2 regions of the Vibrio frigidus genome follow, and region 2 is predicted to be linked to the other one. Evidence: riboswitches for the same ligand, from Rfam matches in the RefSeq annotation. Region 2 holds a riboswitch; the other holds the start of a gene.
What was found. A riboswitch is a leader RNA that binds a small molecule or an ion and turns the genes downstream of it on or off. The one in region 2 is predicted to bind cobalamin.
Positions count from the first base shown of each region.

Region 1: it holds a riboswitch for cobalamin, as region 2 does, so the genes downstream of both, AACW90_RS21895 (TonB-dependent receptor domain-containing protein) here and AACW90_RS16755 (sirohydrochlorin cobaltochelatase) in region 2, are expected to answer to the same signal.

Region 1 covers NZ_JBCDMC010000020.1:31,743-48,494, forward strand. Annotated here, with positions in the region: gene AACW90_RS21830 (flagellar basal body-associated protein FliL) at 1-136, opposite strand, end outside; gene AACW90_RS21835 (chorismate lyase) at 286-825, shown strand; gene ubiA (4-hydroxybenzoate octaprenyltransferase) at 826-1,680, shown strand; gene plsB (glycerol-3-phosphate 1-O-acyltransferase PlsB) at 1,768-4,194, opposite strand; gene AACW90_RS21850 (hypothetical protein) at 4,566-5,492, opposite strand; gene AACW90_RS21855 (Lrp/AsnC family transcriptional regulator) at 5,807-6,268, shown strand; gene lexA (transcriptional repressor LexA) at 6,374-6,997, shown strand; gene AACW90_RS21865 (class I SAM-dependent methyltransferase) at 7,057-7,887, shown strand; gene dinF (MATE family efflux transporter DinF) at 7,948-9,300, shown strand; gene sthA (Si-specific NAD(P)(+) transhydrogenase) at 9,365-10,765, opposite strand; gene fabR (HTH-type transcriptional repressor FabR) at 10,989-11,612, shown strand; gene AACW90_RS21885 (YijD family membrane protein) at 11,615-11,986, shown strand; gene trmA (tRNA (uridine(54)-C5)-methyltransferase TrmA) at 12,037-13,146, opposite strand; cobalamin riboswitch at 13,277-13,505, shown strand; gene AACW90_RS21895 (TonB-dependent receptor domain-containing protein) at 13,542-15,407, shown strand; gene murI (glutamate racemase) at 15,568-16,374, shown strand; gene AACW90_RS21905 (RNA recognition motif domain-containing protein) at 16,343-16,752, opposite strand, start outside.
Region 2 covers NZ_JBCDMC010000009.1:193,762-210,513, forward strand. Annotated here, with positions in the region: gene AACW90_RS16725 (4Fe-4S binding protein) at 1-1,035, opposite strand, end outside; gene AACW90_RS16730 (ABC transporter substrate-binding protein) at 1,231-2,010, opposite strand; gene AACW90_RS16735 (ABC transporter ATP-binding protein) at 1,964-2,701, opposite strand; gene AACW90_RS16740 (FecCD family ABC transporter permease) at 2,694-3,644, opposite strand; gene AACW90_RS16745 (ABC transporter permease) at 3,641-4,378, opposite strand; gene AACW90_RS16750 (ABC transporter ATP-binding protein) at 4,371-5,288, opposite strand; gene AACW90_RS16755 (sirohydrochlorin cobaltochelatase) at 5,331-6,365, opposite strand; cobalamin riboswitch at 6,537-6,717, opposite strand; cobalamin riboswitch at 7,218-7,385, shown strand; gene AACW90_RS16760 (cobalt-precorrin-5B (C(1))-methyltransferase) at 7,486-8,703, shown strand; gene AACW90_RS16765 (precorrin-8X methylmutase) at 8,691-9,344, shown strand; gene cbiE (precorrin-6y C5,15-methyltransferase (decarboxylating) subunit CbiE) at 9,349-10,602, shown strand; gene cobI (precorrin-2 C(20)-methyltransferase) at 10,595-11,359, shown strand; gene AACW90_RS16780 (cobalamin biosynthesis protein) at 11,372-13,027, shown strand; gene cobJ (precorrin-3B C(17)-methyltransferase) at 13,058-13,930, shown strand; gene cobM (precorrin-4 C(11)-methyltransferase) at 13,927-14,754, shown strand; gene cobA (uroporphyrinogen-III C-methyltransferase) at 14,741-16,114, shown strand; gene cbiB (adenosylcobinamide-phosphate synthase CbiB) at 16,155-16,752, shown strand, end outside.

The DNA.
Region 1 (16,752 bases), on a different contig from region 2:
TGGTAGTGAGATCTGGTGCTAATGTATAATAGGCGAATGTGGGTCCGCTGTTTTGCTCTTCTTCATCCGCATATGTTGTGACTGAAAAAGTACTGGTTAGAGCGAAAATTATTAAAACAATATATTGTTTAAGCATATTTATGGGATCTTTCTTTTTTTATCGGATTATCGTGGCGTCTTAGTCTGCTACAATGTAGCACCTAGACAAGTTTGTATTCTGCGGCTTTTTTAGCCTAAACACCAAGTATAAATTGCTTATATTACTAGAACTAAATAAATATACCTATGACTGAGCTGATTTCGTTGTACATTGCTGCGCTCAAAAAAGTTGATTGGCAAGACATTGACAAGTTTGAACTATCTTCGAGCGTTTCTCTACATTGGTTGTTGGAAAGAGGCTCATTGTCACGTCGTTTTGAAGAAAAGTGTGAAAACTTAACGGTTAAGATGCTTTTTAATGAGATGATTTCAGCTAGAGAGGTCACAATTGAAGAAAAAGAACTTCTTAGTGATACTGGTTGCTTACTCAGAGAAGTCATGCTTTTAGGTGATGAGCAAGAATGGGTAATTGGTCGAACTTTGATACCAGAAGCGTCTTTGGACGACCAGCCACATAACTTAATTCAACAGGGTACTATTCCACTTGGATTAACAGTATTTAGTGTTGAGGGTGTGAGTAGAGATGCTTTGCAACTTGGCTGGGTTAACCTCCCTAACCAGCGACTTATTGCTAGACGATCACGTTTATGGATGAATAAAAAACCTATGTTAGTCGCAGAACTTTTTCTTCCCGAATCACCGGTGTATCTTACGGAGACGGTTTAGATGAGCTTAGTAAAAGCGAGAGCCTACTGGCAACTAATGCGTATGGATAAGCCAATTGGTTCATTATTGCTTCTGTGGCCAACCATATGGGCCTTGTTACTTGCTTCGGAAGGTAAGCCTAGATTAGACGTTGTTGTTGTATTTGTTTTTGGAGTGCTGTTTATGCGCTCTGCTGGATGCGTTATCAATGATTTCGCAGATAGAAAAATTGACGGACATGTTCAAAGGACAGAGCAACGACCGCTTCCTGCAGGGAAAGTGAAACCGTTTGAAGCCATTGTTTTGTTTCTAATATTAGCGTTATCTTCTTTTTTTCTTGTACTTACTATGAATCCTCTTACCGTTAAGCTGTCATTTTTCGGTATTGTGTTGGCGTTCATTTACCCTTTTATGAAGCGTTTTACTCATCTTCCTCAATTATTCCTAGGGTTAGCATTCAGTTGGGCGATACCAATGGCCTGGGCTGCGCAAGCGAATGAACTTACGTCTCCTGTATGGTTATTATTTGTCATTAATGTGTTATGGACCATGGCTTACGATACTCAGTATGCAATGGTCGATAGAGATGATGATTTGCGAATAGGGGTAAAATCAACCGCAATTTTGTTTGGTCGCTTTGATAAAATCATTATTGGCTTATTGCAGTTGTTAACGCTGGTTTTGTTTATAATTTTAGGTAACTGGTTGAACCTTAGTACCGTTTTTTATTGGGGAATACTAGTGTCGGCTGGATTGTTTGTATATCAACAAAATTTGATTAAAAAGAGAGAACGAAATCTCTGTTTTAAGGCATTTTTAAATAACAATAATGTTGGGTTAATTATGGCTCTGTCGATCTTTCTTAGTTATCTATAATCTACTCAAGGCGTCAAAAATGGTTTTAATGAAAAAGGTTCTGTATTGACAGAACCTTTTTTCGTTATGACGTTATTTAAATGACGGTTATTTTACTTCACTATATAGGTTTTCCTGAATAGTTAACTTTACTTCCGTTGGTAATAACGCCGATAACATATCCGCTAAATGTTGAGTGTTATCTAGATTACAGTTGCCATCCACGTCGATATATTGTTGTTCTTTCAATGTTGTAAATAACGAAGTAAATACCCCTTTATCAAAAAACTCTGGAGCATTGATACCGTGCAATCTACCGAGACGTTGAGCAACTTCCTGGCATTTCTTCTCTAGTTCAGGTTTCTCAAGTTCTGGATTGGCCCCTAGAAGATTGATTGAAATGGCATAGCGTTGCAGTGTCTCTGCGATAGTACGGGCAAGCAACATCAATGATTGAATTCTAGGTTGGTCGATAGATATATTATCTTCTGTACGGCAAACCAGTTTTTGCCTTACCAGTTCATCTAGGATGCTTTCGACCGTTTGATCAAGATTTGATTGATCGTAATTCAAAAACAACTCTTTTTTCAAGAAAGGATAAAGTTGGTGTACGACAGACTTAATGTATTTTACGGATATACTTTCGTGACGAACAACCAAGTGTGAAATTAATGATGGTATTGCGAATAGGTGAATAATGTTATTACGGTAGTAAGTCATTAAGATGGATTGATTGCGATCTAGGGAAACAATGTCACCCATAGTATCGGTTTCGATTACGAATTTATCTAATGAAATCGCATGCTCAACTAACTCTGTTGCGGTTTTGTCCGGCATGGTAAATGTATTGGAGTATGGGACATTCTTAAGTAGTGATAAATACGAGTCAATCTGCACGACCAATGTATCTTTTGATAGAGCACGTTGACGAGATGCAAGCAGAGCAGTTGCACATAGCGTTAATGCATTTGCTGCTGCTGCATCATTGATATGAGTCATCATCTTAACAGCGAGTTTATTGACAGTTGGTGTCAACCATTTAGGTCTAGGTGGATCAAGAGGATTGATGTCTTGTTTCCATTCCGGGACTTCTTCGTTAAGGAATTGATTTAGAGGGATTGGTTCGCCAAAGTTTACATAGCCTTGACCAAAATTACGAAGCTTACGTATCGTTTTAAGTACCTGCCCTGCGTTCTCTTTTTCTTTGCGTTTTCCTCGCAGCTCTTTCGCGTAGGTGGATACTTCCATTACATGTTCATAGCCAATGTAGACTGGGACTAGGGTAACAGGGCGGCTCTGTTCTCGTAACATCGTTTGGATAGTCATGGCTAGCATGCCGGTTTTCGCTGGTAGTAGTCTACCTGTACGAGAACGACCACCTTCACTGAAATACTCAACCGAGTAGCCTTTAGTAAATAACTCAGAGAGGTATTCACGGAATATAGTGGAGTAGAGTTTATTTCCTTTGAAGCTGCGACGAATAAAAAAGGCACCGCCACGACGGAATATATAGCCTGCGGGGAAGAAGTTAAGATTGATGCCTGCCGCAATATGAGGAGGAACCATTCCCTCATGATAAAGGACGTAAGAGAGCAATAAATAGTCCATATGGCTTCGATGACACGGCACGTAAACTATCTCATGCCCATCTTGTGCTAATCGACGTACCGTGGTGGCGTTGCTAATGTTAAGCCCTTTATAAAGCTTATTCCATAACCAACCTAGTATCCGCTCTCCATTCTTAATCAGAGAATATGAGAAATTAGCGGCAATTTCATCGAGAATCGAGTGCGCTTCTTTTCGCGCCTTTTCGAGACTGATATTTTTACTGTTGGCTTCATTCTCGATAGCTTTTTGGATAACTTCTGAATCGAGTAGTCGAGTAAATAATTGCTCGCGATTAGGGAGTTTAGGCCCAATAGCGGCTAGCTTTTGTCTTGAGAAGTGGGTTCGTGCTACTCGAGCGAGTTTATGCGCTATCGATTCATCTGTACCATGTACATCCGCCATATAACGAAGTGAAACAACGGGGCTAAACCTCACTTGGCAATCTCGACCAGAAACGATGACCGCTGCGGCTTTTTGTGGGCCATTCATTGCGCGTAAATAAGGTCTTAGATCGGCTTCTTTACCCGGTTTTCTTCCCCATAAAACGGTCGCAGGAATAACCTGAACATCTAACTCTGAATCTTCTCCGTGCAACGTCAATAAATCGCTAAATAGAGCAATGGAAGCACTTGGTATGTGCTTGTCATTTTTAAGTATTGTTGGCCTCGAACTAATATAGACATATCGACCTAACTCTTTCCCGTTTATCTTCAGTGGCAAAAGAGGATCCGGTAAACCGATTTCTAATGCTTTTCTTCTCAATGTGAAAAGGTCAACATTGGAACGAAATGGGAGTGCGTAGACGATAGGTTTATCCAAATCGATGTCTAAATCTTTAATTGGCTCAGTAGGAATAGCGGTGCTCTTTACTAATAAAGAGAGAGGGAGCTTTAAAAGTGAGCGTGGAATTATACGTCCAGATGACATTAGGTTTATCGCCTCAAGAGTTATCAAAAATGCACTACGTTCAAGGGTTCGAATTCATCCCAAAACTCTGATGAAAATCGAAGTTTAAGGGGGATTTCGATGAAGATAGTTTTGCGCCGAAAGAATACCAGAAACTAGTCCAAGCTTTCACGTCTAAATCAATTTGTTCTATCATTTTTGTTACCGTTGATATGTTGGCTAATTATAGCAGCAGGTAACAATAAATGAATTACAAAAAATAGGGGATTCAAACGCATTGTTAAAGTTGGTTCCTATTCTACACAAGGCATAGGCGCAGTGTTTAAAAGCGAAGACGCTTTTTTGGTCGCCGCTATTTTCGACTGTTGTTCCAGTTTACTTAACCTTGTAATTTATTGCTTATACATTCGCCCCCAAATAGCAACGATGCAGATAGCGAAAACAAGTCTTCCCCAAAGAATGGCGTATAGGTCAGCGCCGAGCAATAGTATCAACAGTGTGTCTTCAATGATGCTGTGACATAACCCAAGGAAACCCATGACAAGTGCAGTATCCCGTTTACTAATGTGCCCTTTTTTTACTTCATCGATGAGTAATCCTGCACCGAACGAAATTCCCAGTGTCATTCCAATAATTGTAATGTTGGCGGCTTCTTTACCTAACGTGAGCCCTCTTAATAATGGTGACAGTAATTTGTGCAGTAGAGCCTCAATTCCAAGTATGCGTAGAATTCGCAGCATTATGATGAGGGCGGTTAAAATGACAAAGATAGAAGCAAAAAGTTGCGCTTGTTCAATACTCCACTGAATCCATCCAAACGAATTACTTGTAGTTGGTGCCCAAGATAAAGCAATTGGTTCTTGTTTCCATTGCAGAGTTGAGTATAAAAGGTTCAATATTGACCCTAATAATAATGCCCCCCCCACTCTTACAAGTAATGTTACTCTCCATCGAATACCTAATGACTTGGCTATAGCACCTTCTACAGGTAGCCCATGAGCAATTAATATCATGACTCCCAGTACCGATATGTCCGCGACAGAAATTGCATTAGTAGCGGCTATTGAGTAAAACACCACCATAGCGGTATAGATATTGGTTAATAAAGCGACGGCCCATACCAAGCCCATTTCTTGCGATAACCCTACAATATTCATTGCAGGAGAAAGACAGTAAGCAAGCAGATCTGTGGCGCCAACTAAGTCTAACAGTTTAACGATAATGACAGCCGGAAGCATTACCTTGACTAAAACCAGATAGACTCGGATGATCTCTTTAAACTGATTTGATATATGGGTGATGAACGTATTGTTCCACATGAAACATTATCCTTTTAATGCGTTTATAAGTAACTTAAGTTTGGGACAAACGACATCCACTGATACTGCTTTTGTTACCTCTATTGCATTGAGTGTTTATAAAGTAACACGCAGTTACGTTATAAACTGATCTTGATAAGAACAAAAAAACCGACGTTCATTTATGAGTTTTAGATGAATTAGGGCAATAATTATCTATTTACCGGCATTATTCTTCTACAAGTTAATTAGTTTAGAGTAGATTTGAAAAATTATTGCTGTAATTTAGACCCATAAATGTATTTTATTCTGATAATGGGTGAGTGAGGTTAATAGTGTTTCTTGATCGGACAGATAAAGCTATTTTACGAGAATTGCAGAGCGACTGCTCTATTACCAATGTTGATCTTGCTGAAAGGGTAGCATTGTCTCCGCCAGCATGTCTGAAGCGAGTACAGCGACTAACAACAGAAGGTGTAATTAGTCGAAAGGTTGCCATTCTGAACCCAGAAAAATTAGGTAATCCATTACACATTGTTGTTGAGGTATGTATGGAGAGGGATAAAAAGCAGATTAATCAAAATTTTATAAAACAGCTCCAAGGTGTACCTGAAGTGAAAGAATGTTATCAGGTGACTGGTGAGGTGGATTTTGTACTGATTATTGATGTGGCGGACTTGCGAACTTACGAGAGGTTAAAAGAGACGATTTTCTTTAGTAATGAAAATATTAAAACGTTCAAAACAATGATCTCAATGAATCGTGCTAAGTATGAAACGCAATTGATAATTGACTAAACAGATATGAAAATGGGTCGTTGGTTAAAAAATGACACCTTTCCGTTGCAAACAAATAAATACTGGATATACTCACAGTTAACTGTATAAAAAAACAGGTGACTTATGAAGCCGTTAACCCCTCGTCAACAACAAGTATTAGATCTTATCAGAGACAAAATTGAAGATTCTGGTATGCCCCCAACACGAGCAGAAATCGCTAGAGAGTTGGGTTTCCGTTCTGCTAATGCCGCAGAAGAGCATTTAAAAGCCCTTGCTAAAAAGCAAGCTATTGAGATTATCCCTGGCGCATCTAGGGGGATTCGAGTTTTGCTTCAGAGTGATGCTGTAAATGATGATTTAGGATTGCCTTTAATAGGACAAGTCGCGGCTGGCGAACCTATTTTGGCGCAAGAGCATGTTGAAGCGAACTATAAAGTTGATCCGACGATGTTTCGACCTCAAGCCGATTTTTTGCTTCGCGTTCAAGGTGAAAGTATGAAAGATATAGGCATCATGGATGGTGATTTACTGGCGGTACACAAAACACAAGACGTCAGAGATGGTCAAGTTGTGGTGGCTCGTGTCGATGATGACGTCACAGTTAAACGGCTTGAAAGGAAAGGGTCAACAGTATTGCTTCATGCAGAAAATGAAGATTTCTCTCCAATTAAAGTTGATCTAGAGTCCCAGCACTTAGCTATAGAAGGTGTCGCTGTCGGTATTATTCGAAATACGGACTGGATGTAATTTATAACTTGATAATCTAAATAATAATCATTATCATCTTTAGTTCGGGAGAGATGATAATGAATGTCCAATATATAAAAGCCTCAACCAATATCAATAATAAGCCTCACTATGATGTGCCAGTTCACTTACTACAACCGATGTGGCTAAGAAGTCGAGAAAGTCTGGTTAATGATGGTTTGGTCTATGATCCTATTGCGGCTAATGCCTGTCGATACTGTCAGCTTTCTTCAGAATGCCTTTCTGGTGATATTGCTCAGAAACAATTATTGCACGCGACGCTTACTAAGCTTTGCGACGAAAGAGTCGGTGCCTTTTTAAAAGATCATCCTAACGCTTGGGTATTAAATATAGGTGGCGGATTAGATACTCGATTTTATCGATTAGATAATGGCTTGTGTCACTGGGTAGAGCTGGACATTTCTGAGCACTTGCTTTGGAGGGAGAAGTTATTTCATCCAAGTGATAGATATAAATTAATCAATGGTTCCGTCGATAACTTTAATTGGATGCAATCCTTATCTATACCGAGCAATGTGCCAGTTATTATCGTTTGTGAACAAGCGCTGTTATCGCGTTCAGAATCTGATGTGGCTCAGTTTGTCCAAAATATGAGTCGATATTTTAATCAATGTCATGCTTGTATTGTCGTAGCCGGTGACAAAGCGTCAACTCGCTATGGGCAAAGGTTAGGAAGCCAAAATTATTCTCATGGTTTTAACAAACCAACAGAAAAACTGTTGCAATGGTTGCCTTGGTGCAAATATATTAAATTATTCTCTCCATTTGATGATAGTTGTGGACGATGGAAAGTTTGGCAACGCGCCATTGCTGCATTTCCAACATTAAGACATAGGCTTACTCCGATTGTCGTTGAGTTATCTTGGTAATTTAACGGGACAATAGATGAATCACTAAGTTACACTTCCCGGTAACTTAGTGAGGTTTATGTGTTTAACTCTTTTTTATCAACGCTTCAGAATACATCGATCCACAAACAAGTACTTCTTCTCGCTATTCCGATGGTTCTTTCAAATATCACCGTTCCGTTGCTGGGGTTGGTTGATGCTGCTGTGATCGGTCATTTAGAACATTCATGGTATTTAGGTGGTGTCGCCTTGGGTGGGACCATGATCAGTGTGACTTTCTGGTTGTTAGGTTTTTTGAGAATGTCGACAACTGGATTAACCGCCCAAGCTCTAGGCGGAGAGAAAAAAGAACAACTAGTTTTGGTTCTGCTTCAAGGTTTGTTTATGGCCTTTGCATTCGCAGTAATATTTCTGCTTTTTCATCGGGTGATGGCTGATATTATTTTCGGTTTTAGTCGTGCGAGTAATGAGGTTAAGCACTACGGAGAGACCTATTTTGTTATTAGAGCGTGGAGTGCACCTGCCTCTCTTGCAAATTATGTCATGCTTGGCTGGTTGTTAGGCACCCAAAACTCACGAGCACCTATGTGGATGGTGATTTTCGCTAACGTTACCAATATTGCTTTAGATTTTCTTTTTGTGGTTGGGTTCAACTGGGGAGTAGAAGGCGCCGCTCTTGCTTCTGTTATTGCAGAATACACAAGCTTGGTTATAGGATTGGGTTTTGTTGTTAAAACGTGGAAAAACTTTCAGTTGCCTGCTATTTCATCAATAATACGTGAAAGAACCATAAGGTTAACGAGTGGACTATCACGATTCGTCAAACTCAATCGAGATATCTTTCTACGCTCTTTATGTCTACAGGGGGCCTTTAGCTTCATGACCTTTCAAGGAGCAACCTATGGTGATGATGTCGTCGCAGCTAATGCAGTATTGATGAGCTTTCTGATGATTATATCTTATGGTATGGATGGGTTTGCTTATGCCATTGAAGCTATGGTAGGCAAAGCAATAGGCGCAAAAAATAGAGGGGCGTTGAAAGAATCGATAGTGGTTACGTTTGTTTGGAGTTTCGTCATTTGTTTCTTTTTAGGGGGCGTTTTTTATCTCTTTGGTAACAACTTGATATCCATGATCACTGATATTGAACGTGTTAGTAAGATAGCCAGTATGTACCTCCCTTGGTTAATTGCTATGCCATTGTGCGCTATGTGGTGTTTTGTTTTGGACGGTATTTTTATCGGTGCAACAAAAGGTAAGGAGATGAGAAATAGCATGTTTATTGCCACTTGTACCTTTTTTGCCGTCTTCGGTTTGATGAGCGGTTTTGGTAATCACGCCTTATGGGCAGCGATGATAAGTTTTATGGTGATACGTGGTGTAAGTTTAGGGTTTGTTTTTGTATCGCAGTGGAGAAGAGGTGTTTTTCTCTAAGAATTCGTTCAGGCTGAGGTATTCTCAGCCTGAACATAATGATTACCGGGTATAGCCTTTTATTTTAAAACAGACGATTAAGCCCGTTTAATGCCGCTACTCGGTAAGCTTCTGCCATTGTAGGGTAGTTAAAGGTCGTATTAACGAAATATTCGATGTTATTCGCTTTTCCTTTTTGTTCCATTATCGCCTGCCCGATATGAATAATTTCCGCAGCGCGTTCCCCGAAACAATGAATACCCAATATCTCTTTTGTTTCTCGATGAAAGAGTATTTTTAGGCTGCCAATATCTTTTCCGGCGATTTGAGCTCGAGCGAGGTGTTTAAACGAAGAGCGTCCGACTTCATATGGAACCTTCGCAGCAGTGAGTTCTTGTTCGGTTTTACCCACAGAGCTAATTTCCGGTATGGTGTATATCCCAGTAGGGATGTCTTCTATTAGGTGGGTATCGGCTTTTCCTTTCACAATGTTCTGTGCCACAAAGCGACCTTGATCGTATGCAGCACTAGCTAAGCTAGGGTATCCAATAACATCTCCGACAGCATATATATGCTCTACTTTTGTCTGATATTTTTTATTGATGCTTAGAGATCCTCTGGCGTCAGCAGTCAATCCAGCTGATTCGAGGTTTAGTTTGTCGGTATTACCCGTTCGACCATTGGCGTAGAGCAAACAGTCTGCACGCATTTTTTTTCCTGATTGTAGGTGGATAATTACACCGTCATCAGTAGCTTCGACTTTTTCATATGTTTCATCATTTCGGATGACAACGCCACTATTCCAAAAATGGTATGAAAGAGCATCTGAAGTTTCATTATCTAAAAATGAGAGTAAGCGATCCCGTGTGTTGATGAGGTCGGTTTTTACATCTAGCCCGCGAAAAATAGAAGCGTATTCGCAGCCGATGACACCTGCACCATAAATAATGATGTTTCTTGGAGTATGTCCTAGAGAAAGAATTGAGTCGCTGTCGTAAATACGAGGATGATTAAAGTCAACGTCTTCGGGTTGGTAAGGTCTGGAACCTGTCGCGATAACAAATTTGTCCGCAGTATAATATTCTAGGCTCCCGTCAATCTGTTTTACGGCAACCTGATTTTTATCTACAAAATGAGCTTTACCAAAAATAAGGTCACATTGGTTGCGATCATAAAAACCTTGACGAAGGCGTGTTTGCTTATCAATAACGGTTTTCGCATGGCTAAGAATATCAGCAAAAGAGGCATGTACGTTATTAACATTACGATGAAACAGTGGATTGCTATTAAATTCGATGATCCGGCTTACTGCGTGTCTTAATGCTTTCGAAGGAATCGTTCCCCAGTGGGTACATCCGCCACCAACACTTGGTTCCTTTTCAATTATGGCGACATTTAACCCTGCTTTGGTTAATCCCATTGCTGCCCCTTCACCTCCGGGACCACTACCGATTACGATCACATCAAAGTGAGTTTTTCGAGCCATATTGATTCGCCTTCCATGATTTTTGTTAACATTGCTGTAGCGAGATTTTAACTTGTTATCACCATAGGTAAATGGTCATCACACTATAGAGTGGTAATGATCACGGACTTATGCAAATCTAATGGATGTTAGTTGTGCTTTTACAATGTGTATTTCTCACTGGTTCGAATTCGCGTTATAGTAATTAGACGTTAATTGGCTTTATTGGTAAAAATAACCCCCTATGGGAATTCGTGCGCTACAAAAAGAAAAAACACGCCGATCATTAATTGATGCAGCATTTAATCAGCTTAGAGCCGATCGCAGTTTCTCAAATTTGAGTTTAAGAGAAGTCGCGAGGGAGGCAGGTATTGCGCCAACCTCGTTCTATCGTCATTTCAAAGATATGGATGAGTTAGGATTAACCTTGGTTGATGAGGGCGGTTTACTCCTAAGGCAACTTATGAGGCAGGCTAGGCAGCGAATTGCCAAAGAAGGCAGTGTTATTCGAACTTCAGTAGAAACCTTTATGGAATTTATTGATAGTAGCCCTAACGTATTTCGATTGTTATTGCGCGAACGCTCAGGTACATCGGCTGAGTTTAGAGCCGCAGTGGCAAGAGAGATGCAACATTTCGTAGCTGAAATGACCGAATATTTGATAAGCACAGGAATGGATAGAGAGGAAGCCTCTATTCAGGCGGAAGCATCGGTAATCTTGGTATTTAGCTCCGGTGCAGAAGCGTTGGATTTAAGTAAAGATGAAAGAGAAGAACTAACTGAAAGGTTAGTGATGCAATTAAGAATGACCGCTAAAGGTGCTTATTGGTACAGAAAAGAGCGAGAAAGACAAAACAATAGGATATAACTATGTCGAATGAATCTAATCCAACGAAAAGTGACTCTGCTAGAAAAACGCTACTTTTAGCGGTAATTGTAGGTATGTGCAGTAATGCATTGCTCTCCGTGTTGACGGTAACTGAGGTCGCTTTCTCAATTTTTCCACTGATAGCTCTGGTACTATCAGTACAAATGCTTTATCAAAATTATCTACGTAACCCTGTTTCAGAAGAACTTCCATTGGTTGGTTTGGCTTGTTTTTTTGTAGGTGCTTTTGGTTATTCAGCATTTATAAAAGCTCAGTATCCGGGGGCGGGATCGAATTTTTTCGCCATTATAGTGACGTTGTTGTTACTGTTATGGGTAGGAAAAAAACTAGGTTTCATAGCAAAGGGTGAGTAACTAGTTAGGAATTAAAAAAACGAGCGATATGCTCGTTTTTTTAATTTTCTTTATTTGCGCTTTTCTAAAAGAACACCGGCTTCCATATGGTGGGTGTAAGGAAATTGGTCAAATAGAGCGAATCTGATAATTTTGTGAGTGATAGATAATAATTCGAGATTTTCTTTGAGCGTTTCAGGGTTGCAAGATATATATAAAATACGTTCATAACCCTGAACCATTTTACAAGTGTCTTCGTCCATGCCGGATCTTGGTGGATCGACAAAAATAGTGTTGCAGTTGTAGCTAGTTAGGTCAATATTCGCTTGTTTTAATCGTCGAAACTCCCGTTTACCATCCATCGCTTCGGTAAACTCCTCAGCGGACATACGGATAATTTGGACATTATCTATCTTATTTACTGCGATATTGTATTGAGCAGAAACTACTGATGGCATAGCGACTTCGGTTGCGAGTACGCGTTCAAAATTTTGAGCAAGGGCTAATGAAAAGTTACCGTTACCACAATAAAGTTCCAATAAATCACCGCTACTTTTTTTCGTACAATTTACCGCCCACTCCAGCATTTTCTGAGCAACAATACCGTTCGGTTGAGTAAAGCTATTTTCTACTTGTTGATAGATATAGGTACGGCCATGAACATTTAATTTCTCAATCACATAATCACGTTCGAGCACTATTTTCATTTTTCTTGCTCGTCCGATAATATTGAGATTGAAGCCTTTATTATTAAGCAATATCCTCAATGCTTTTGCTTCTTCAGTCCATTTATCATCAAGCTGACGGTGGTAAAGAAGAGAAACAAGCACTTCGCCATTTAAGGTTGACAGAAAATCAACTTGAAACAGTTTTTTCCGAAGGTCATCGTTGTTTTTGATCGAATCAATAAGAAGTGGCATCAACTCATTAATTACGTTGCTTGCCGCAGGGAATTGGTCAACGCGAATTTTCTCACGAGTTCCTTGATTAAACATTATGTAATAAAGAGCTTCGCCTTCGTGCCAAACGCGAAATTCGGCTCTCATACGATAATTTTGCTCAGCAGATTCAAATATTTCCAACTCAGGTACATCATATTCAACAAACATTTCGTTGAGACGATTCGCCTTCTCTTTCAGCTGTTCGTGGTAGCGATTAGAGTTTATTTCTAGGTTTGCCATAGATATGCCTTTAACTTTACACAAGGAGCGCAGATTTTATTCAATCCGGCTTGGTTGTCCAGTACTGATATGAATAAGTTTCATGTAGAAACGTTAATTTTTCCACTAGACAAGAGATATATTGATAATTAGTATCCGTTTTAGAGCTGGTGGCAATTGAAACTATAAATTGCCTGAAATGGGAATCTGGTGAAAATCCAGAACTGACGCGCAGCGGTAAAAGAGAACGAACATCTACGGTGAAAACCACACACTGCTACATCCAATGATGAGTGGGAAGTGAGATGCTAGGCGACCAATTAATATTATCATAGGTCATGCTCTTAAGTCCGAATACCTGCCAGCAAGTAAATGAACTTTCTCATTTACTAGGACTTACGCGAACAGGATTATTAATGAACAAATCAATAATAGCGGCCGCAGTGGCATCGCTAGTTTCTGCATCTCCACTCTCTTTTGCACAATCTTCTTCTGATATCGAAACTGTCATTGTTACGGCCAACCGTTTTGAACAGGCGGAGAGTTCGGCTCTGGCTTCAATAACGGTTATTGATAGAGAACGAATAGAAGCTACGCAAGCTACCACTGCATTAGAGTTACTGAAGAGCGTTCCTGGAATTACGGTTAATACTTTAGGGAACAAAGGAAATGCTTCTTCTATATATATCCGTGGAACGAAATCTAAGCATGCCCTTGTTTTGGTTGATGGCGTTAGAATTAATTCTCCAACGTTGGGGGCGGCGTCCATCGGACTAATCCCTGCTTTTGCTATCCAGAGCATTGAGATAGTGAGAGGCCCAAGGGCTTCTGTTTATGGATCTGATGCTATTGGTGGAGTGATCGCGATAAGCACTATATCTTCAGAAGAAACTCATGAGTTGAGAGTAGGTTATGGAAGCGAAGATCATGGACAGGTTGGTTGGCGGTCATCAGGTAATATTTCAGAAAATACTCAAGGTTCTTTTGTAGTAAACAAAGAACAAAGCGACGGTTACAAAATTTATGAATTGGCCGCGGATGGTGAAGAGTTTGGCTATTCAGCCCAAACAGCATTCGGTCACATTAATCACCAACTAAATGAAGAATGGTCTTTGATGTTCAGTGGATATGATAAATCGTCAGATTTCGAATACGCAGGTCAATATGACGGTTCGAAAAATCAACAAGACGATGAGTTCTATAGATTGTCCAGTGGTGTTATATATGAAAAAGAGGATTATCTTTCTAATCTGCAGTTTTTTTTGGGTAAGAGTTATCAAGCAACGGGTGATGCTGAAGGACAAAATGCGAAAGGAACAATAACTTCTCGTCGCAATGGTGTTTCCTGGATAAATACCTATTTGGCTCTTAATAATATCGTTCTTAATGCAGGATTAGATTATTACAAAGAGAGTGCTGATAGAGGAGGCTCAAATACAGATAATTACGAAAAACTAGATAAAGAAAACAAAGCGGCATTCTTGACCTCTAGTTTTGTATTTGATCCACTAAGCTTAGAATTGAGTTTGAGACATGATGACGATAGTGCATTTGGTGGAAAGACAACTTGGAATGCGGCAGCAGGATATCAAATCTCGAAATCACTGCAAATAGTATCTTCTATTGGTAGTGCATTTAAAGCGCCAACATTTAACGACTTGTATTGGCCTGAATCTGCTTATGATAAAGGTAACCCAAATTTAAAACCGGAAGAATCGGAGTCAGCGGAAGTTGGCCTTCGAGGCAACTACGATGTTTTAAATTGGAGCATTACGGCATATAAAACAGAAATCGAAAACCTTATAAATTGGGCTCAAGAGAATGGAAGCGGAAAATGGACACCTTCAAATGTTGATGATGCAACAATAGAAGGCATTGAAGTCGCAATTGATTTCTATACGGGACCAATCAATCATGAACTTGTTGCGGAATGGATGGATTCAGAAGATAAAAGTACAGGAGATGCTTTAGTTCGTATCCCTGAGAATAAATTTGCTTGGAATATGATGTATTTTTATGAAAGTTTCGATCTGAGTGTGTCGACGTTATATACAGGAGAAAGAGCAGACAATTCTGACAAGGAACTTGATGCTTATACTGTTGTTGATTTAGGTATAGGTTATTTGGCGACGAGTTCTCTTAAATTAGGATTGCGAGTAAATAATGCTTTTGATACTGATTATGAAACAGGTTATGGGAGCAGTAGTTTCGTGACTGGCGATGATTATTATTACAAAGGACCTGGTCGAACGGCATTTTTTACTGGTACTTATCAGTTCTAAATTGCAAAAGGGCTTAATGAAAATCCCTCAATTGTTGGACTAGCCAGCATTCGGGGGGTTTATATTGAGATATTAACTATAACAAATCCTTGCCCTTAGATAGTTGACTTTGTTGTTGCCAAATAAAAACTATTAAGTAATATCTTTCTTCTTTACCTGACTGGTTTTAACTTTGCCACAGCAAGCTAATATCCTTCTCTTCGATTCTGGCGTTGGTGGATTGTCAGTTTATCAAGAAGTTTGCAAAGAACTTCCTAACGCAAATTATATTTATCTATTTGATGATAAAGGTTACCCCTACGGTGAGCTTGACCCTGATACGCTCATCGAAAGAGTGAATGATATGGTGCGTTATGCTACTCAGCGGCATCGGGTTGACGTTATTGTCATTGCATGCAATACGGCAAGTACAATTGTACTTCCTTCATTACGCGGATCATTTTCTATACCCGTTGTTGGTGTTGTACCAGCAATAAAGCCAGCATCTCTTATTTCAAATATTGCAGTCGGACTTATCGCTACACCTGCAACCGTAAAGCGAAAGTATACTCAAACCCTTATTAAAGATTATCTGTCTTCTGTTCCGATCAAGCTATTAGGATCGACAGAATTAGTTGATATGGCAGAGAACAAACTAAAAGGCAAACCGGTTTGTATGGAGTCTTTAGCGTGTATATTGAGGCCACTTATTGGGAAAATAGACGTAGCGGTTTTAGGTTGTACACATTTCCCTTTGCTTAGAGATGAAATAAAACAAGTATTAGGGAATAAGGTTCTAATTATTGATTCAGGAGCGGCTATTGCGAGAAGGGTAGTTTCGTTAATCAATTATAATCATGATATGAAGAGCAAGCGAGAAATGGTTGCTTACAATAGTGCTTCTTCCAAAAAAGAAGAAGCACTATACATAACGTTCAAAAAACTTGGTTTTGGAACTATTGAGACGATTCCGACTCAGGATGTTTAGGATCATTGGCGATACGTACTTTCAAAGTACGCTGCATATAATCATGATCGTTTAATCCAGAAATAACATTATCGACATCGTTGCTGCCAACTACAACAAATCCAAAGCCGCGTCGTTTACCGGTTCGTTTGTCTTTCATTAGGCGCACGGCAAATACTTCGCCATGTTCAGAAAATACTTGACGAACATTGGTTTCGTTCGCTTTGTATGGGAGGTTACCAACATACAGTGTTGTTGTAGATGGTTTGTCTTTTGGTGTTGCAGAAGAAGTAGTAGAACAAGAAAGGTTAAGGATAAATGCTGATGCAACTACACCAATTACAAAAGATATAGCGGGAGAAACTGCTAATTGAGAAAAGATAGCAGCGCCAAGTACAG
Region 2 (16,752 bases):
CAAAATAGTCGGAATAAATAGATAAATAGAACCCACCATGCTGAACATAATACCGAATGGTTCAAAGGTGAATGCCGCAGGATTTCTAAAGTACAAACCACCGCTCAACGTCGCCAATAAAATAAGCCGTGGGAACCAATGAAAGGCTTTGTGTTTAAGGCTGATGGTTTTCGCATTAGTAAGTTTAGAGAGACATTGTTGTGTGGTACCCATAGGGCAGATCATCTGACAATAGATATTTTTGTTGAACAACAGAATATAGCCGACACTGAGTATCAGAAGAATAATGGCGGTATAATTTCCAAGGCCTGATGTCCATGTCCCCGAGATTAATATGCCCATCGTGGCGGAAGAAACAAGGGCAGCCGAGTAGAAACCAAATATAAGCAGTGCGGAAATCATCACGGTCCATTGCATCTTGTTTTTATGGATGCTGGTAGACCGGCTGACATAAATGGCCAATAGGAAGAACACCACCGCGAGTCCATCAAGGAAGCTTACCGTATCAAATGGGCTAGATGCTTCTTCTAGGCGATAGCCAAAGATCTGTTCACGAATCGGGTCTACGGCATTATTCGCGGCGTTTAGAATGCCATTCGAAGACAACGTTGCGCCGCTTATGGCATCTACGGGGATCTGACTTCTGCCCATTGTGCCAAGGAATTTATTCACTAAACCATGTTCAATCACCTTGTTCACATAAGAGGCGGTGTCTTTGATGGATAAGATACTGGCTTGCTCAATGGCGCCTTGTATATTCATACGAATTGCGACGCTAAGTTCACCACCGTAGCCAACCCCTTGCCCAACGCCTAACCATGCTTTTTGTTCGTCGTTTTCAGTGATTTTGTAAAGGTTATCATCAACCTTAACGAGTTGCTGGTTCTCTTCTAGCAACGAATTTAGCATAGTGCTTTGACGCTGAGATATCTCAACTCCGCCAAACCACCAAGCGGCAATAATTAATATTAATGAAGCTATAGCGGCAACTTTTTCGACGACAAGGTTTGATTTTTTTTTAGATCTTCGAGCCATGACCTACCTACCAAAAGGGTATAAGCGTAATTTTTGCTCATGGTAGCGTTATAGCGAATGGTATAAAGGTAGATAACAACCCATTTCAGATACAAAAAGTCCAAACATGGTTAAGGTTGATTTTCATCAATGGTTAGGGGGAATGATGAGTTATGTTTTCCCCCAATGATATATTTAGGCTCGAATTAAGGCCTGCTATTGCTGCGTATTAAATCGATGATTTAGTTCCAATGATAGATAGAAAGACCGAGTGTTTGCGCGTGAAAATTCTAATTGGTCCACCTTCATAAACTCACTACTGAGTATGCTGTAGTTTGGTCTTTGTGACGGCAGAGTAGGGCGTTTGTTCATAGGCCCGACTTGATAGATATAGTAATCTGGGTCCTCAATCAGGATGCTTTCGATGTTAAATTTGGCAACCTTACGCCCAGTAGGCGCGATAAGATCACCGCCCGCAGCGCCGATAATACCATTCACTATGCTCTTATCTCCTGCCACCATAAATGGGCTTTCTGTTACTTCAAAAACTACCCTTGGTTTTTGTTTCAATGGTTGAATTTGTTCACGAACATGAACAAGCTCTTGGACAAGTTTATTCGCCTCAGACTGTCTATTTGTCCGCTCACCTAAGCTTGTTATCTGCGTAAGGATTTGGTCCAACGTGACGGGGTCGTACTTCATCACCTCTACGTCTAGTTGCTGCGACATATACTCAGAAAAAAATCGATTTGAGCTGATGATAAGAAGGTCTGGTTTTAGGCCTTTCAGTAACTCAACATTTGGCTTGATGTGAGAACCTACCTTTAGCGCATTGGGGAAGTCGTCGTTACTGCGAGTAACGCCGACCACCTTGTCCTGAACGCCAAGTTTAATCAATATGTCACCTGCAGCGGGCGCAAGTAAGACAATTCTTTCATAGGCTATAGCTTCAGGAACAGAAACTAAAGCTAGTAGTATCAGAAGACACCGTAACATCGTAAACCTCGGAGAGTAGTTGTGGGGTTACTTGGTCCCTAAGGACATCATAAATAAGCTCCCCTTTCTTAAAGAAAAGGAATCGATCAAAATAGCGATACGCTAGATTGATATCGTGTACAGAAGTGATGACCGTCTGTGGCAATTGGTGTAAGTGGTCAAATATTTCTAATGTATGACGGATATCTAAGCTGGAGTTAGGCTCATCTAAATAGATAATTGGTGCCTCCTGATTTAACACGCGCGCTAACATCACTCGGCGTTTTTCACCACCAGAGAGATCTGAATAACTGCGTTTCTTATACTGTTCTATATCCAGTAACTTCAGTAACTCGATGGTCTTGTCTTTATCCTGTTGTTGGAACTCATTGGTTTTTAAGTGTACATATCTTCCAAGCAGCGCAACCTCAAGGACGCTAAACGGAAATGAGATATCTGAAAACTGTGGCAGAACGGAAAACAGCCTCGCCCGTGTAGAGTGGGTGATCTCTTCCAATGGCTGTTGCTGATAAAATATGGATTGTTGAGGGGTTTCGATTAACCCAGCAAGCAAATTTATCAGTGTACTTTTCCCGCAACCGTTTTCACCCATTAATGCCACTTTTTCACCAGATTCAATAGCTAATGAAGGGACGTTAAGGGAGAAATCGCTTCTGCGATATTCTAGATTTTGAATCTTGATATTAGCCATTCCAGAAGTGCTCCCTTCGGTGCTTTAACAGATAGAAGAAGAACGCACCACCGAATACCGCCGTCATAATACCAACTGGAAGCTCAGCCCCACCTGGAATTATCACTCTCGCAATAGTATCTGATGCCATAAGCAGAAACGCACCAAACAAACTGGAATAAAAGATATTATGTTTCATATCGCTGCCAAAAAGACTGCGAGAGATATGGGGAACGATAAGACCAACAAAGCCGATAATCCCTGAAAAGCTGACCGCCACCGAAACCAGTAAGGTCGAGGCGATAAACACCTTGGAACGAAGGCGATGGACATTGACACCAAGGCTCTGCGCCGAGTGTTCATCTAGAGCCAAGATGTTCAGTTTCATTGAATTGCGGTGCAGATAAAAGAAGACGCCCGAAAACAATAAGGTGCAAATGGTTAACCTTTCTACGTTGACCATAAAAATGCCGCCCATTAACCAATAGACAATGGAGTTTAGAGAGTCCTCAAAATAGTACTTAGAAAAGCTGATCACCGCAGAAGCGACCACATTCATAACGACCCCTGCTAAGATCATTGTAATTGGGTTAATCCGTCCCGCTGTCAGGGACATCCGATAAACCATAGTGAGTCCACCTAACCCTGTTATAAAAGCAAATACAGAGACAAAGTGAACCGGCATACCAAGGGAAATGGCTAATACGGCCCCCAATGCTGAGGATGAAGCCGCGCCAGTGGTGAAACTGTCTGCCAAAGGGTTTTTCAACGTAAGCTGATAGATGCTGCCGCTAAGACCTAACATGGCACCGATAACGGCCGAAAATAGCACTCTAGGCACTCGAAGTTCGGTCAGAATTTTGTATTCGATCGGCGACATATCAAAAGGATTGATCCAGTTGGGGCCGATCAGCGTTGAAAGCAGCATACAAATAATAAAGATAGTAACTAATGTCCACCTCATGCTTCGACCTTATATACAATTCGATTAGCGACAAACAGCAGTATGAGCGTCAGAACAAACAATATAGCCAATGATGAGGTATTAAAAGGGGTATCCAACAGAGAAGAGCGAATGAGATCCGCGCTGTAAGTTAGAGGGGAAAGTTTAGCCAGTATCTGAATCACCATGGGCATCTGATCGACAGGAAAAAATGTGCCAGAAAGAAACATCATCGGGGTAATCACAAATGAGTTCATGGTCGCCTGATCTCTATGGTTTTTCATCTTGAGTGAGATGATAAAACCAATAAGAGCAAAGGCAATCAGATGCAACAGCAAAGCCAAGGCAAACTGAATAGAGAAATGCAAACTGATACCACAAAAAACGCTATAAATTGCCACTACAGCGACAGGAATCATGCCTTTAGTGACGCCATAAGCCACTTCGCCAGCCACGATTTGCCATCGCTGGTTAGGTGACAACAGGTACTCCTCAAATATCTTTAGATAGAAACGACTGATATTGATTTCGCTCGCGATATTATAGCTATGGTTCATACTCGACATCGCTAAAAGTCCCGGTAACAAAAATGTGAGATATTCGATACCTTCAACGGTGGTTCCTTTACCTACGCCATAGCCGAATGCCATCAGATATAGGAACGGAGGAACCGCTGCTGCCAATACGACACGGACAATCTTTTTCTTTAATACGGTGCATTCCCGATAGTAAATGCCTACGACACCATCAAGCATTCTTTATTAGCCTTTTTCCAGTGAAATGGAGGAAAACATCTTCCAATGTGGTTTCTCTGACGCTGGTTTCTCTTACTCTTGTTTTTGGAGAACGGGTTTCCATAGGATCGTGAGAGATATCAGCGAGTCTTTCCAACGCTTGCTCTCGGTTATCATAAAACTCCTGATGGAAATCCTCGGTTTCTATTTCAAGAACATAGCGCCCCAAGCTGTGCTTGAGGTTTTCTGCGGTTCCTTGTGTGATTATTTTCCCGCTGTCTATAAAGATGACGCGATCCGCTAATCGTTCTGCTTCCTCAATATAATGCGTAGTGAGGAAAATAGTGCAGTTACGTTCCTTGTTGATTTTATTGAGAAAAGACCACATTTTTCTTCGGCTGTGGGGGTCTAATCCCACCGTTGGTTCATCCAAAAACAAGATTTTTGGCTTGTGCATTAGCGCTCGAGCGATAACCAATTTTCGTTTCATGCCACCTGATAGCTTTGAGGCTGGCTTGTCTTTATGTTCAGTTAGCCCGGCAAATTCGAGGCATTCGTCGATAGCTTGTGTTAGGGAAGCACCGCGCATTTTGTACAATAGGCCATGAACCTTAAGGTTCTCAACGGAGGTTAGCTCCCGGTCAACATTATTGTGTTGAGGAACGACCCCGATTAATCGCCTCAATTTATGTCGGTCAGAACGATTTTCTGTCTTCTCATACAGAACCTGACCAGAGTCAGGTTCGAGCAGCCCAGTCATCATCTTGATTGTTGTCGTTTTTCCTGCTCCATTCGGTCCCAGAAAGGCACACACTTCTCCGCGACGAAGGGAAAAACTCATCTCATCGACAGCTTTGCTTTTACCAAAATACCGGGTCAATGACTTAACCTCAATGAAAGCGTCATCGGTGTGATGTTGATCTGAAATCATGGCTATACTGCTCTTTCTATTAAATGAGTATGATCAACGGTGTTAACGTAGCGTTATGTTGGCGTCTTTTGCCGCGTCGACGAGATGTTGAAGATAGATCTTTTGAATGGATTCTTTGCTACCTAATCCTTCGAGTAAAGGGGTTACTTTGATGTTTTGCTTTGACAGCATCACTTTCCACGAATCTTCATCATCACCAGCCATATCGTTGCTTGCATGGTCTCCAGCTACGACCATTAGCGGTTTTACGGCAACACTTTTTATTGCGTCGCGTTTTAACTGTTCCATTATATTATCGAAGTTGGGGTAGCCCTCCACCAGACCAACATAGATATTTACGTCGGGGTAACGTTTATTCATCACCTCTTGCAATTCATAATAGAGACCGGTAGAAAGATGGTCGTTGCCATGACCCATATAGATCAAAGCAGTATTGTTTTCTTTTGCTCGTTGTACATCGCTAGCGAGTGCTTCAGCAAGTTGGTCTAAGTCTTTTCGGTACGGGTTGTGTGACCCCCATGTGCCCATTAGTGGGCGTCCAAGAACGACCTTATTAAATGGTTTCCATTTCTCTTTTATTGTTTGAATGGAAGCCAGAGCGTCGACTGTGGCTTTAAGATCGATAAACTCTTCACCGTGTGACAGTAGCGTTGTTTGAACCACGATATTCTTATAGCCTTCGTTTTGCAGATCAGCCATCGTACCGAGTACATTTTTCACTTGGTAAAAACCTTGTGGTACCTCAGGATGACTTTTTTGATACTCATCATCCGATGCGCGTCTATGCCAGATTTTACGAATAATACTCGAAGTAAATGCAAACCGGACGGGTGTATCTGGGTAGGCGTCTTGGACCTGTTTTTGTATACCAATAAGTGACCCGATTGCTGTGTCATAGCTTGTGCCAAATGCGGCGAGTACAATAGCGGATTTTTCTGTTTTAGCCGTTGGTTCAGAAGCGTGAACAACAGGGATAAGAGGCAAGGTGGTCAATAGCCCGATAGAGATGATCTTTAGTGCCTTGCGAGGGATTTTATGTATATTAAACATATAATTAAAACGTTTAGTATTTGACATTATTATATTCCGTAAGTTTAAGTACAACGTCCTTTCCATCATATGGTGGGTCTATTGATGGGGTTCGTGTGACCATTATTTTTGGCTTACAGGATTGAATATCGGGACCGGCCATAAATAGGCCAGTAAACCACGAGTAACCCGCTCGCCTTTACAAACTCTAGTGTTAGAGTTTTTATTATTATTCAGGCAGGTCTCCTGGCTTTTGGGTCAACATCTGGCAGCGCGCCTTCCCGGATGTTATCCAGTGGACTAATGTCTGCCGACTCTCCAATTACAGTTGCGGGCACAGCTCAAGCGTCTAACTTGATTCCCTTTTAAGTGCTATTTAACCTAAACACAGAATAATGGGCATTGAATGATGTCCATTATTCTGTGCTCAGGTCAATTTAATAAATATTACACCTGAATGACAATCATATTGCCTTAAAAACATCAATTATAATAGTGATTAACATCAACAAATATAAAGATGTTTATTTTTACAACATATAAATAAAAAGAACCATACCACTATTTATTCATGTCCAATTAAGCAATGACTTTGTGTGTAAATTGTCAGTTATGGTAAATACCATCCCATTTAGGATAAAAAGATGCCATTCGCCGATTTTATAATCGCAATATTCTTTTTTATGAGATATACGTCACTGTTTTTCGTCGAAATATTTAATAGTAAAATTCTTTCGGTGCGCACATATCACATTTTAATTCAATAATATTAGTAAGTTATATTTTTCTATTAAAAGACCTTCATATCAATTACTGATATTTTTCATGGTTATGATTCTATCATTTAATCTAAATTGATATTTATCAATTTTATTATCGATGCTGTATGAGAGACTTTGGGAATATTTAGTGATAGGTGGTGCTCGTTTATATCTTCTGAGTGCTATTTTATAAAGTGAATCAGGTTAAATCCCTGAACTGTACCCGCAACTGTGAACGAAATATGTAATCTTGTGTGATTGAATATATATTTCGTAAGTCAGAACCTGCTAAATAACCAACAATCAAACAGCCTGGGCGGGATCACTCAGAGTCATTGTATTTCGATTTCGGCCGCATTAATGTTTGATTATATATAACTATCCCGATCGTGCCGGAGTTTCTGTTAGTGGGTAAATTAAAGCGTTCGAAAAGCAATAAAGAGCTGCGCTGGGGCTATACCACAGGGGCTTGTGCGGCGGCGGCGGCTCGCGCGGCTGTGCGGATGCTAATTTCGGATAAGCCGTTCTCTCAAATAGACATTCAACTTCCCAATCGAGACTTGGTGACATTTCAACTGGTTCGTTTAGAACGAATCGTTGAACGACAAACCGAGCAAGTACTTGCCGGTATTATTAAGGACGGGGGAGATGACCCCGACTGTACCCATGGCCTAGAGATTCAGTGTACAGCTAAGTGGAGCCGGCACCCTGGAATTCAGCTCAAAGGTGGGGAAGGGATCGCGACTGTGACGCTTCCGGGGCTTGAACTTCCGGTCGGTGAACCCGCTATCAATCCGATACCTAGGGCCAATATCCTCGAAATGGTGCAGCTAGAGTGGGATCATTCAACGTTAACATTTTCACCAAACAGCAATAATGCTTTAGGCGAACCATATTCTGGGCTTGAACTTACTATTTCGGCTCCCGGAGGAGTAGAAGCCGCGAAACAGACCATCAGTGAAAGGCTAGGTTTGATTGGTGGAATCTCTATTTTGGGCACGCGTGGAACGGTTAAGCCGTTCTCTACATCTGCTTATGCGGCGTCAGTGAGACAGTCAGTTCAGGTTGCGAAAAGCAATGGTCTAGAGCACGTTATTTTGACCACGGGCAGCCGTTCAGAAAAATCGGCGATCAAGCAATGGCCAGAACTGACGGAATTGGCGTTTATTCAGGCCGGCGATTTTATTGGCGTTGGGTTAAGAGCGGCGAAACGCTTTCACGTAAAGCGCGTTACCTTGGTGGTGATGATTGGTAAGTTAGGCAAATTAATTTCCGGTCGAATGATGACTCATGTATCTGGTCATGCTATCGACTTTACACATCTTAGCAAGCTTGCCAGAGAGGCAAAAGTATCCCCTCTCTTATGCGATAAAATCTATGCGGCCAACACGGGACGCCATGTATTAGAGCTAGTTAGAGAAGACCGACCAGAGTTGTTTCTTGAGCGCTTGTGTCAGGAGGCAAAAATTCATGCGGACCGTTATGTAACAAATGAATTGGATATCGATGTCGTTCTAATCGATTTCGATGGCAAACCCTTAGCCCGATATTCCGATGTGAATGCTATATCAAACCCAACCAAACCTATTGACCAAATTTCAGGTGAAAAGACATGGACACAATGAAACAGATGACCCAACAAGGGCAGGTAATCGAGAATGATTCGTTCTCTATTATCGATCAAGAGGTCCACCAATTTCACGGTGGCCACCAGTTTGACGAGAAGCAGTGGCCAGTTGTGCGAAGGGCAATTCATACCACGGGTGATTTCGAGTTTGCTCAGTTGTTTCGGTTTAGTGACGGGGCGGTCGAAGCAGGAATTGAAGCACTAAAAGCGGGTTGTCCAATTATTAGTGATGTGACGATGATCACCAGTGGCTTAAGTGCCCAACGATTATCGGTATATAAAAATGATACCCACTGTTTTATCAGTGATAAAGCGGTAATCACCATTGCAAAAGCGAAGGGTGAAACTAGAGCTATTTGGGCTATGCGTCGAGCACGAGATCTGGGCTTACTAGACGGTGCGATAATTGGCATTGGTAATGCACCTACTGCGCTGTTTGAAGTACTAAGAATGGTGGAAGCTGAGGAGATAAAACCGGCGCTAATCGTTGGTATCCCAGTTGGGTTTGTTAAAGCTAAAGAGTCCAAACAGGCTCTCATTGACCAGAATAAGATACCTTATATTGCGAGCGTCGGCCGCAAAGGCGGCAGCCCTATTGTGGTGTCAACTATTCACGCCCTTCTCTATCAAACGGTATAAACCTATGGCAAGTATTACGGTAATTGGTGTTGCTGAAGATGGGTGTATGAGCTTAACCAGCAGGGCAGTAAATGCCGTGTCGAAAGCCAGAGTTGTGGCAGGCCATCCTCGCCATATGGCATGGTTTCCTCAATTCGATGGTGATTTTCTCGATATGACCGAAGGTTTTTCTGTCTGGTTAAATAAGGTGATTGATGCGTCTGAAGAAGGGGATGTTGTGGTTCTCGCTTCCGGTGACCCTCTTTTTTTTGGCATCGGAACAACCTTACTAAAAAGGTTACCGGCTGAAGAACTTCTGTTCATTCCGACCCAAAGTTCGGCCCAACTTGCATTCTCTCGTTTGGGATTATCGTGGTCGACGGCTCAATTTCTCTCCTGCCATGGCAGAGAGCGTGCTGGAATGGTGGCACAGATGCAGTCAGGTAGCCTGTTTGCGATTTTGACGGATTATAAAAACACGCCGCAAATTATGGCAAAACACATGCAACAGTTCAGTGAATCTGGTTGGAAGCTTACCGTCTGTGAGCAACTTGGTGGAACTACAGAGCGCATTCGCTCGTTTTCGGTCGAGGAACTGGCTAGTAGCGAGATCCTGTTCGATGGATTGAATATCATTGTCGCGCAACGGGAAGAACAAGCAAGGTGGGGAGGCAATGGTCAGTTTGCGAGTGATGATAGCTTTGTCATGCGTATGCCACAAAAGGGGCTGATTACTAAGCAAGCGGTACGACACCTTGCTCTTACCAGTATGTGTATTCAGTCAGAGGACACGGTTTGGGATATCGGTGCGGGTTCAGGGTCTATCTCTATCGAGTCTGCTAAATTTGCCTCAAAAGGCAAGGTGTTCGCTGTGGAATGCAATCAAACCTGCTTTCAACACATAGAAGCGAATATGCGCGCGCATGCCACCGATAATGTTCAGCTTATATCTGACGCTGCCCCGAATGCGCTGAAGGACCTGCCAAGTCCCGATGCTGTTTTTATTGGTGGAAGTCGAGGCGCAATGAACGACATTCTTTCTTATGTGTGGGCCGCACTCAATAGCGGTGGCCGCTTAGTCGTTTCAGCCGTCACGATGGACACAGTAGTCGATGTTTATCAGTGGGCGAAATCTAACGGGCTAAATTTCGAAGCGCAGCTAGTGAACGTTTCTAATACTCAACCATTGGCGCAGTATCTTCGTTATCAGGCGGAGAATCCTATCCACCTCTTTTCAATTGTGAAATCTAAATACCCTTCGGGAGAAATTAATGAATAACGGCAAATTCGGTCAGCTATATGCTGTTGGTGTAGGTACAGGTGATAGTGAATTGTTGACGCTAAAAGCAGCTCGATTAATTCAAGAAGCTGATGTTGTAGCGATTCCGGAAAAAAATAAAGGAAAAGCGGACTCATTTGCTTGGGAGATCGTTAACGGTGCATTGCCTGAAAAAGATATCCCGGGAGAGCGTTGTTTTTTGCATTTCCCCATGACTCGTGATGCGAGTGTCAATGTTCCGGCTTGGCGTGTAGCAGCGATGACTATTTTTGATCGTCTCAAACAGGGTAAATCGGTGGTATTTGTGACCGAAGGTGACCCTTCTGTATTCAGCACATGGGCCTATATTCAAGAAGAGCTTGATGAAATAGCACCCGAGATAGTGCCGATTATTGTCCCTGGAATTACCTCAATTACAGCGGTCCCTGCGGCGACAAAGATACCGTTGGCGGATGGTATGGAACGTTTTTGTGTCGTCCCAGCAACCTACGGAATTGAGAGCCTTGATACTCTGGTAAAAGAATTCGATACCATCATGCTTATCAAAGCAGGTCGAATGATCCCTCAATTGTCGGCGAAACTGAAAGAGCTTGGTTTGAGCGATACGGCGACGTATGTTTCTCATGCCAGCACCGATAAACAAGAGATCTACCATAATCTTGACCAAGTACCGGAAGAGCATCGTTATTTCTCTATGGTTCAATTGTCGATTCGTAGCCGCCGTGGCGTCTTACGTGGCAAACAGTCGGTAGCATAAGTAGGTGAGAAGATGAAACTTGCGATTTACGCCATCACCGTAGCGGGCGAAAAACAAGGGGCTAAGCTGAAAAGGGCGCTCCCTTTTGCCGATCTCTTTGTGTCTCCAGTTGCGATAGATGTATCACCAGACGCAACACTATTGACGCTGCCGTTATCGAGCTTTGTTGCGGATAGGTTTAATCAGTATGATGGCCATATCTTTATCTGTGCTAGCGGTATTGTCAGTCGAATCATCGGGCCATTGCTGAAAGACAAGATAAACGATCCAGCGGTGGTCTGTCTGGATGAGCAAGCGACGTTTGCTATTTCCATGCTTTCAGGTCATCGCGGTGGCGCAAATCAATTAACCGAACGAGTCGCCCATGTCGTAAAGGCGACACCCGTTATAACAACGGCATCCGATGTATCTGAGACGGTGTCAGCGGACATGATTGGGTCCCCTTTTGGTTGGGTTCTTGACCCCATTTCAGAACCATCAATTACAAAGGTTTCTGCCGCTATCGTCAATGAAGAACCAGTGATTATCGCGCAACAAACGGGCAATAAAAACTGGTGGAAGTACGACAAGCGCATGCCCGCTAACCTCATTAGCCATACCAGCCTTGATGGTGTCGAAAGTGCCCATTATCGAGGTGCAATCCTCATCAGTGATGAAAACCAAGTTGACCTATCCGGCTGGGAAAATAAGGTCGTACTTTGGAGACCAAAATCTTTAATTTTTGGTTTAGGTTGCGACCGAAATACACCTTTGTCAGTGTTGAAAGCGGGGTTAGAAGCCTTCAGCGAACAATTTAATCTCTGTTTAGACTCTGTTGAGGCCTTCGCGAGTATCGACCTCAAGGCGGACGAAGTTGGACTGCAACAACTGTCTGCGCAGAATCAGTGGTTATTTAGCACCTATACACCGCAACAACTGGATGGATTTGAAGGCATAGAAAGCCCGTCAGATTACGTCAAGAAGGTGACCGGCAGCAATTCTGTGGCAGAAGCAGCCGCATTAAAGCTGAGCGGGACTAAACAGCTTGTCGTACCAAAATGGGTATTCAAGCAAGACGGTTTCAACATGACGATAGCGTGTTGTCGCCGCGAATTTACTGAATCTTTGGTCAGGCATAAGCGTAAGAACTGGTTTGGTGAGAAAAAACATGGCAGCGAAGTTCGGCATGGCGATAGCGAGTCAAAAACCAATGAAATCAAAGTAAATGCCTACGGTAATGAAGTGGTAGAAGGCTATCAATGCAAGCCAAAGCATGTGGATTTGGATCGGCCAATGCTGTTCTATAAACACCATATTTTAATCTGTGAAGGTAAACGTTGCGCGAAGGCAGGAAGCAAAAATCTTGCCCATGATTTGCGATCAATATTGAAAGCGATGGGGTTGTCGACAGGAGAGCAGCGAATAAAAATAAGCAGAACTATGTGTGCCGGTGCTTGTCGCAATCGTTCGACAATGGTGATCTACCAGCGAAGTGACAAATCGCCTTCTTCTGAAAACCAAGAACCTTCTGAAAATAATGCACTTTGGCTGCGAGGTATTGAAGCGTTTTCCGAACAAGAATGGAGAGCGTTGTTTAACGCGTTGGCGAATAATAGGCCGCTTTCCCAAGCGATAGACAATAAATATTTCGCGCAGATAGAAGGCGCGGACGAGACGAACCAATTATGAAAAATATAACACCTGCCGAGGAGGCAAACTGTGGCTAGATTATCTTTGGTGGGATTAGGACCAGGAAGCGTTGATTTGATGTCGATCCGCGCTCAAGAAGTGATTAAACAAGCCGACGTGATAGTGGGTTACGGTCTCTATGTGAAACTTATCGCCTCGCTTATTAACGAACAAGCACTGGTAAGAACAGGAATGACCAAAGAGTGGCAGCGTGCCGATGCCGCCATTAAACTGGTTCAAGAAGGTAGGAATGTGGCGTTGGTCTGCTCTGGGGATGCTGGCATGTACGCGATGGCACCTCTCGTGTTTGAACTGCTCTCTTCGCATCAGATTCATATTGAGGTGGAAACTATTCCCGGCATTACCGCGGCCAATGCTTGCGCGTCGTTAGTTGGCGCACCGTTAGGGCATGACAGTTGCACGATTTCGCTGTCCGATCTCTTGACCCCGTGGGAGGTCATTACTCGTCGCATAGAAGCGGCGGCAATGGCTGATTTCGCGATTACCTTTTATAATCCGAGGTCGAGAAAACGTCAAAATCATATTGTAGAAGCGCAACGAATCATTCTTAAACACAGACCAGCGACCACGCCTGTCGCCGTTGTCAATGCGGCCTATCGAGATGAACAGAGTGTGCAGCTTTCGACACTGGATAGTTTTACCGATCTTGAGTTTGGAATGAATGCAGCGGTTATTGTGGGGAACGAAAGCAGTTATCGTTTCAAGGACTGGATAGTGACCCCTCGTGGTTATAAGAACAAATACATTTTAGAAGATGGCGAGACACGTGAAGGTCAAACTCCAGGGCGTTCTCTTGAATACGCTTCAAAGGAGTTATCTTCTATTGAGCCGCAACAATCTCTTGATAAAGACATGGTACAAAACAGTAAGGAAGTCGTATGACCGTTTATTTTATTGGTGCCGGGCCGGGTGACCCAGATTTGATCACAGTAAAAGGTGCAAAGTTAGTAGAGACCTGTCCGGTTATTCTTTATGCCGGAAGCTTGGTTCCTAAAGCGGTTATTGAACGCGCTCATCCAGAGGCGAAAGTGTACAACTCTGCCAGTATGGACCTGGATGAAATCACCAAAGTGTATACCGACGCCCATGAGCAAGGACAAGATGTTGCAAGAGTACAGACGGGGGATTTATCTATCTATTCTTCCCTTGCTGAGCAAACACGCCGGCTTAAGGTGCTGGGTATCGACTGGAAAGTCATTCCTGGTGTGTCTTCATTTCAAGCATCTGCGGCCGCTTTGGGGCAGGAGTTGACGCTTCCAGAAGAGTGCCAAACGATTATCCTTTCGCGTGCCTCTGGTCGTACTCCGGTACCAGATAAAGAGAATCTCAAGTCTTTAGCTCGACATGAAGCGACGCTATGCTTATTTTTAAGCGCAACCTTGATAAGAAAAGTTGTGCGTGAACTTAGCGATGTTTATCCACAAAACTGGCCAGTTTGTGTGGTGGAAAAAGCCTCGCACCCAGAGGAACGCATTATTCGTGGCACCTTAGCGGACATCGCCGACAAGATGCATGACGCTAATATCCGGTCAACGGCCATGATCATTGTCAGCAAAGTATTTGCTATAGACGATTTTGTTGATTCTAAGCTGTACGATCCCACCTTTTCACACGCATGCCGTAAAGCGAAAGTGGTTGAGCCTTCTTCTCGTCGCGCTTTAGAAGTAGAGACCTCAGTAAAGGGAGAGTCACATGACGAAAGGTAAAGTCTATTTGATTGGTGCGGGTCCCGGCGATCCCGGCCTGCTTACCTGTCGAGCAAAACAGTTGCTGAGTACCTGTGATGTGGTTTGTTATGACAAGCTTGTGAGCGCCGCAATCCTTTCCATTATTCCAGAACATGTTCAGTTGCATCAGGTCGGTTATCGTGGTTATCAAGGCATCCATATTGAATACGGTATGCACCCAGATGTAACGGAATTTGCGTTAGCGGGTAAACGCGTCGCTCGGCTTAAAGCGGGTGACCCGTGTATCTTTGGTCGCACAACTGAAGAGTGTCGCGATCTAAAACAACACGACATTCCATATGAAATAATACCGGGTATTACCGCGGCATTAGGTGCGGCTTCTTACTCCGGTTTTCCTTTGACAAGCGGTGGTATCGCTTCTAGTGTCACCTTTGTCAGCGGACATAAAAATACCGAGACGCTTGCGTCATGGAGTAGACTTGGTCAAGCGGGTGGTACATTAGTGCTTTATATGGGAGCCAAAAAACTGGCACAGCATACCCAAAACCTTATCGAAAATGGCAGAAGTTCGCATACCCCCATCGCGTTAATATGTTCGGCGACAAGTGCTGATCATCAATGTATTACGGGAACACTGGGTACTATCGCTGAAAAAGTCGATCATTCCACACTTAAGGGACCGGCTCTAGTGATTGTTGGTGAGGTTGTCGCCCAAGCTGAGGAACTTAACTGGAGAAATACCCTGCCATTAACTGGCGTTAGGATGCTTGTTTGTGGTCAGTATGAAGAAACGGCCTATTTACGTGACAAGGGCGCTGAGGTTATCGCGATCGAAAATACCAGAGTCAGTTCGTTGATCGATCAGGAAGACCTCGACTATCTAGCGACGGCGCCAGAACTCGCTTTCGGCGACTTGCCCTCGTTTAACCTTTGGTGGAATGCAGTACAAGAACATCATTGGGACATCAGAAAATTCGCGATGCCATTAGGTAGTAACAACCGCTTTGTTAGAATGGCGTTGAAAAATATTGGTATTCAAGCAGAAAAAGTATCTGACAATGCACTAACATTGACCGTAAATGAAGAGAAAGCGTTTGGTGAAAAAAACCGATACTATCTTGTTGGACGAGTTAATAGTGAGCCACTTAGCTATACGATTCCAATGGTCGATTGGTTATTAGTAGAAGATATTGCGGTACTTAAATCCATCATTTCACACCATTCTATTGCATTGGAGAGCGCTCAATTGGTTCCATTAAACGAAGAAGTTCGCCAGTGGGCAATCCAGCACGGGTATCTTTTAGATAATATCGACTACCCTGAATTCGTTGATATGTCAGACGTATTGAGCTCGCGAGAACGCGCTGATGTTGCCTGACTTTCTGCTCACTAATGTTGAGTTGACCATAGGGGAGAGCATGTTAGTTAGTGCGGTTATCCTTGTGGTTGCCTTGTGGTTGGATCGATGGTTTGGAGAACCAAAACGGTTCCACCCATTGATCGGTTTTGGGCGTATGGTAAATAGCCTTGAAAAGATGTGCCGGGCGTGTTCGTTCATTAGTGAGAAACAGCAGGGTGTACTTGCGTGGATAATGGCGGTTATTCCCGTTGTGGCCACGACGTATATTTTTTTGGCATGGGTCGCGCAGATATCTTTGCCATTATGGTTCGGGCTGAATGCGATAGTGGTCTACCTGACCATCGGTGGGACAAGTCTTATCGAACATGCGCAGAATATCTATCGACCACTAAAAGCGGGTGATATAGATCAGGCACGTTATCATGTGTCGATGATTGTCAGCCGGAATACCGACAAAATGATTGAAAAAGAGATCACCTCTTCAACGATTGAATCTGTTTTAGAGAATGGAAATGATGCCGTTTTTGCTCCTATGTTTTGGTTTTTGATCTTTGGCGCACCGGGTGCAGTGTTATTTCGTCTTGCTAATACGCTGGACGCCATGTGGGGCTACAAGAATAAACAGTATTTGAGTTTTGGTTTTTTTAGCGCAAAAA